DNA from 2 places in the Salinibacillus aidingensis genome. Region 1 is predicted to be linked to the other one. Evidence: riboswitches for the same ligand, from Rfam matches in the RefSeq annotation. Region 1 holds a riboswitch; the other holds the start of a gene.
What was found. A riboswitch is a leader RNA that binds a small molecule or an ion and turns the genes downstream of it on or off. The one in region 1 is predicted to bind cyclic di-GMP.

Region 1 (3,182 bases):
AGCAATTTGAGTCTGCTCTTTTACAGTATCTCTGGATTTTCACCTTTACGACGATTGTCACCGGGAGCATGATTCATTTTTTTCTGACAAAAAAATTGACAGGTCCCCTAAGAAATTTAATAGATTCAACGAAAACTATGAAAGAAGGTCGATATCCGAGTCCTATTCAAAGGAGGTCAGAGGATGAAACAGGACAGCTTATTGACCACTTTAATGATATGGTTGAGCAATTAAAGAAAAATGAGCAACAACGAAAAAAATGGTCTCTGATATATCCCATGAACTAAGAACGCCATTAGCCAATTTAAACGGGTATTTAAATCCCCTGCATAATGGTATGATTGAAGGCCGTCCAAAGCTGTATAAAGCCCTCTATGAAGAGTCTGAACGTCTTAGTGGAATGCTGGAGCAGCTGGATAGGTTAAAGGAATGGGATGATATCAGTGGACAAACCTTTTCTGAACAGGAAAAAGTTAATATGAAAAGCATCATTGAACAAACGGTAGAGATGTTTCGCTGGGCGGCCAAAAAAGAGGGAATTCCAGTCGAACTTCAACTGGAGTCTCGTATGGTTCAGGTTCATCAGGAGGGCGTTGCACAGGTTTTAAATAATTTGCTGGACAATGCCATTCGCTACCATAAGGGTGGCGGCTCCATTATGGTTCAGGGAAAATGATCTGAATGTAAATACTATGATTCCTTTACGGGTCCGGGAGAAATCATTCCGGAACGAGAGCAGTCCCTCATTTTTGAACGGTTTTACCGTATTGATCCTTCCAGATCACGGGAATCAGGTGGGACAGGCCTTGGTCTAGCTATTTCAAAGGAAATCATAGAGCATCATCGTGGTCAAATAGGCGTTCATTCAGAAGGAAATATTCACACATTTTGGTTCACACTTCCACTCGAGAAGGGGTCATGAAATTTTATAAGTAATAGAAAAATATAATAAAATATGTCGAATTTTTTTGAAAATAGGCCTATTGGATGATGTCACGTTTGACGATCAGAGGTATATTACAGGGTGAATGGATGAATGGAGTAGTGTCTGTACAATTCATTTATCATGAAAGGGCAAATCTATCTGAAAAGAAGGGGCGCAAAGTTACAGGCCTAAGGTGTACAAACTATGGTGGCTGGACTGCTGATGATACAAGCACGACTGACAAGCCGTGCTAAGTTTCTTCAAAAATGATAAGGAGGATTTATAATGAATAATCAGTTATTTCTAAACGGGAAATCTCGTAACTTATTAGTAGCGTTGCTTATGGCGGCTGTATTTGTTTTTGCATTCGGACTCAGTGCTGCACAAGCTGAGGAAGGAGAAGAAACAGATACAACAGAGACGGAAACAACAGCGGATACAGAAGAGACCGGGGAAGCACCGTCCTCAGAAGAAAATACTTCCACAGATGAAGAGAAGTCTGAAGAAGAGGGTTCTGAGACAAGTGAGGAGACGGACACAAATACAGAGGAGGATTCCTCGTTACTGCCTGGCGATCTCTTCTATTTCACGAAGAAAATGATGGAAAACATTCGTCTTGCATTAACATTTGATGATACAGAAAAAGCGGAATTATTGGCAACATATGCGGAAGAGCGTATTAAAGAAGCAGAAGCTCTTTTTGCGAACGGCGAAAAAGAAATGGCTGAAAAGACCCTTGAAGAAGCATTAGCTAAGCAGGAAAAGGCTATGGCTAAATATGAGGAAAGTCAGTCAGAAGAAGAGAATAATACAGATGAAAATGTAGAAGAAGTGGATGATGAAGCAGAAGAAGAAGGCAGTGAAACCGAAGAAGGTACAAAAGAGGAAACGACTGAAGAAAATGGCGAGGAAACAACAGGGGATTCAGTAGATTCCATTCGTTCAGAGCTTGAAGAGAAGTTTTCTGCAAATATTGAAGCTTTAACTGCTGCACTAGAAAAAGTAAGCAATCCGCGAGCGAAAGCAGCTTTACAAAAAAATATTGCCAAAGCACAGAAAAAGCTTGAGTGGAAAGTGGACAAAGAGCTGGCTAAATTGGGCTTAGACAGTGAGGACGAGGAAACTGAATCTGAAGAAGGAACTACATCTGATGAAGAATCAGAAGGAACCGACTCTGAGGAAAATACTGAAGAAGCTGGTAAAGAAGAAGTTGAACAGGTAGCCTTGAAATCAAAAGACACTGAGGAAGCTGAAGAGGATGAGGCTGCAGAAGAAGAGCAGGAAGAAACAGAAGATAAAAACGAAGCAGCTAAAGAAAAGAAAGAAAGAGCTCAAGATAAAGCTGAGGAAAAGCGTGAACGAGCTCAGGAAAAAGCTGAAGAGAAGCGTGAGAAAGCCAAAGAACGCGCTGAAAAGAAAAATAATGGAAAAGGAAATCATCCTGGAAAGGGTAATAATGGAAAGCATAACTAATCCAGGTAAAGCGGCCAAATCACTATGGTGGTTTGGCTTTTTTTATGGTGATCATTCAAAGCCTGCCTTTACTCGAATTGAGCTATGTGTATTAGATGAATGAGCCGAGACTGGTGAAGGTTATTGATTAATAAGGGAAAGTGACTGATGTTGATACAGAACTGGCTGATAAATGAACGAAATGGACTGATAAACTCGTGCACCAGATTGATAAATCCATAAAATCTCAACTCCGGAAAAATGTCGGTCTGCCCCTCTAACCCCTGATCCTCCCCAAGAAACGCCGGGAAACCCAGATTAAATCATTTAATCGGTACTTATCGAAAAATTCAGGTGATTTTATGACGAAATGGACGTTGCTTAAATCGTCATACTCCCCTAAGGTTAATAAAGTATTTGAAATCGAACAGCTTCAAATACATACTATATAACGACTAAGGAGTATCAAAAAACATGTGTGGAATTTTTGCTATGACAGGAGGAATGGCTGAATCTTTAATGACTGAAGTGTTAAACAGTATGCGTCATCGTGGACCTGATGAAGGGAGCGATGTAAAACTGGAGAATTTTCACTTAGGTCATCAGCGCCTGTCTATTATTGGTTTAGAAGATGGAATTCAGCCTATTAAAAATGAAAATGGATCGAAATGGATTGTATGTAACGGGGAGATCTATAATTATCTTCAGCTTAAAGAAGAGCTTAAAGAGAAAGCTACCTTTTTAACGAAATCCGACAGTGAAGTTGTGCTAAAAATGTATGAGCAGGAAGGTGCCAAAGGGGTCG
Region 2 (3,182 bases), 440 kb from region 1:
GTCGCATAGTGAAGAACTCTCCCAATCGGCAAATGAAGTGAAAAATGGTTCAGAGCAGATTGCAAGTACGATGGAAGAAATTGCTTCAGGCTCAGAAAGTCAGGCCAACAAAGCCAGTGAACTTGCTTCCCATTCAAATTCCTTTACTGGAAAAGTACAGGAAGCCTATTCCAACGGTGAAAAAATCCATAATTCTTCTAACGAAATTTTGAAAATGACCGTCGATGGACAAAAACTGATGGAGCAATCCGTGGAAGAAATGTCCAATATCGATCAAATTGTTAAAGAAGCCGTAGAAAAAGTAGACGGATTGGATACGAAATCAAAACAAATTTCTAAATTGGTGACGGTTATTCAGGATGTAGCCGAGCAAACGAATTTATTAGCTTTAAATGCTGCTATCGAAGCCGCTCGTGCTGGCGAACATGGAAAAGGATTCGCCGTAGTAGCAGATGAAGTAAGGAAACTCGCTGAACAAGTAGCCCATTCGGTAACGGAGATCACAGGTATCGTTGATGGGATACAAACAGAAACAACAAATGTGGTGGAAGCTTTAGAAAATGGATACTCTGAGGTTGAAAATGGAACAACACAGATTCAAAGAACAGGGGAAACGTTAGAAAACATTAACCATTCAGTGGAAGAAATGGTTCAAAGTATAGAAACCGTGTCCCAACATCTGTCACAAATCGCTGGGACGAGTGATGACATGAACGCTTCCATTTCAGAGATTGCTTCTGTATCAGAGGAGACAGCTGCTGGTGTGGAACAGACCTCAGCATCTGCCCAGCAAACGAATAGTTCAATGGATGAAATATCGGCAAGCTCTATGGAACTATCAAAATTGGCGGAAGAATTAAACGGTCTGGTCAACCAGTTTAAGCTGTAAAATAGCTAATTATTCTATGGAAAGGGGATTTTTGGCTTTCTTCCCATGATTCCACCGAACTATTTAAGAAGGATTCTTGTTAATATAGAATATATCATTCGGAGGTGACATCATGAGAATTGCATTATTAAAAGAACCGTCTTTAATGAGAGATATATTAGTGCATGAGTTAAAAAGCCTCTTTCCAACAATTGAATTTACGGCTTATGGGCCTGAAGATCAGGAAACATTACAAAATGATTATGAAAGTATAACCTTATTAATTATAGATTTAGACACGAATATGGATGAATCCACAATCATTGATTTCTATAAAAGTCAGAATATAAAAATCGCCGTCTGGTTTTCAACATTAGATAATCCGGACCTTTTTAATCTATTAAAGTTAAATCTGAATGGGTACTTTTTTAATGGTATGGAAAAAGAGGAGCTGACGTATGCAATCCAGACAATCATTAATGGGAAGCGATATGTCCATCCTGAAATTAACCAGATCTTTTTAAATGATTATTCCCGTCTTCATAATCATGCTAAGCCCCGTCCTGTTGGAGTCCTTTCAAAGCGCGAATGGGAAGTGCTTGAACTGCTTACAAAAGGATACAAAAATCAGGAAATAGCAAAATTTTTATTTATCACAGAAAAAACGGTTAAAATTTATGTAAGTTCTATCTTAAGAACCTTGGAAGTGGAGGACCGTACCAATGCTGTTCTGACGGCGATTAGAAACAAGTGGTTTGTGCTTTAGAAACCTTGCATACAGCTTGGAGTAGACTGAAAATTACGGATTTTCATTTTGGAAAATTTTTATCTTCAGAATTCTAAATACTTCCCTATTGTATGACGATATAACTAGTATACATGTTTCATATACACATCGAAAAAGGCAAACTTTCCGAAAGGTTAGGACGCAAAGCTCAGGGTCTAATATTCTTTTGGGGTTATGAACTGAAAGAATGATGATTGCCAGGCTGCCAAGTATTATCTTTTTGGCTATTCAACGTTTGTGAGTAGCCTTTTTTTATGAAAATTTTAGTGGAAAAGAAAGTAGGTAAAGTTATGACGACAACGGATGCGAAGAGTACTGAATCTGTAACAAACATCCTGAATGGCACGATACAATCGGTCAGGAGCGTGATTCCTTTAAATATAGATATCGGTACACCTCAATTACACGAGGAACCTTTAGAGTTGGAATTTGGAGTACTGATTGGGATTACCGGAGAAATAAAAGGATCACTTGTCTTAGCGGGATCGGCATCACTTTTTGGCTCTTTAGGAGAGAGTATGTATGGAATGAGTTTAGAAGGGGAAATGCTTTCATCGTTTAGTGGAGAACTGGGGAATATGATTGCAGGCGGAATGTCCACCAATGCAGAAGAGTCAGGGACACATACAGATATAACCTCTCCAACGATAATGGAAGGAGACACCTCTTTAAAAGGCTTTAGAAAAGGGCTCCAGATACCGATACTAATAAATGAGTCAGAAGAATTTACGATTTATTTACTGCTTGATTCTTAGAATAGGTTGATTATCATCTGGTTAGGAGGAGTGAAATGGATACAAATCAATATATTGAAGTGTTTTTAGACGAAAGTCGTGAACACTTACAAGCAATCAATGATCATCTGCTCGAACTGGAGAAAGAGTCTGAGGATACGACTATCGTAGGAGAAATTTTCCGTTCGGCACATACACTTAAAGGCATGGCTGGAACGATGGGGTATGAAGACATATCATCGTTAACCCACAAAATGGAAAACGTTCTGGATTTAATTCGCAATCATCAGCTTGCTGTGGCAACAGATCTAATAGATATCCTATTCAGCTGCCTGGAAACATTAGAAGAAATGGTAGAGTCTATTGCCTCAGGCGGGGACGGAAAAAAGGATGTCTCCCAATTAGTTCATCAACTGGAAGCCATTGAGAAAGGTGAGCAGCCTGAAACATCAAATGGAGATCAAGAAGCAACAGGTACAGCCGATACGCTGGAGAATCTGGAAATTGATGAATACCAAAAAACCGTTATTGATCAGGCCAGAGATCAGGGTTATCATGCTTTTCAAATAACCGTTACCCTTAATGAGGATTGTATGCTGAAACAGGCTCGTGTTTTCATGGTCTTTGAGGTCCTGGAGGATTCAGGTGAAGTCATCAAGACCTCCCCTTCTGTTGAAGAGTTGGAAGAAGAGGATTTTAATGACCAGTTTTCTGTCGTTCTTTTAACACAGGAAACCCTGGACAGTGTTAAAGATAAAATTATGAAAATATCTGAGATTAAACAGGTTGAAGG

Region 2: it holds a riboswitch for cyclic di-GMP, as region 1 does, so the genes downstream of both, ACZ5OK_RS06140 (chemotaxis protein CheX) here and ACZ5OK_RS03760 (DUF5667 domain-containing protein) in region 1, are expected to answer to the same signal.

What each region holds. Positions count from the first base shown of each region.
Region 1 is NZ_AP043759.1:670,410-673,591, forward strand. Features, by position in the region: gene ACZ5OK_RS03745 (HAMP domain-containing protein) at 1-287, shown strand, start outside; gene ACZ5OK_RS03750 (HAMP domain-containing sensor histidine kinase) at 260-676, shown strand; gene ACZ5OK_RS03755 (ATP-binding protein) at 767-922, shown strand; cyclic di-GMP riboswitch class I at 1,064-1,149, shown strand; gene ACZ5OK_RS03760 (DUF5667 domain-containing protein) at 1,211-2,398, shown strand; gene asnB (asparagine synthase B) at 2,852-3,182, shown strand, end outside.
Region 2 is NZ_AP043759.1:1,113,646-1,116,827, forward strand. Features, by position in the region: gene ACZ5OK_RS06130 (methyl-accepting chemotaxis protein) at 1-889, shown strand, start outside; gene ACZ5OK_RS06135 (response regulator transcription factor) at 1,002-1,634, shown strand; cyclic di-GMP riboswitch class I at 1,762-1,865, shown strand; gene ACZ5OK_RS06140 (chemotaxis protein CheX) at 1,910-2,410, shown strand; gene ACZ5OK_RS06145 (chemotaxis protein CheA) at 2,446-3,182, shown strand, end outside.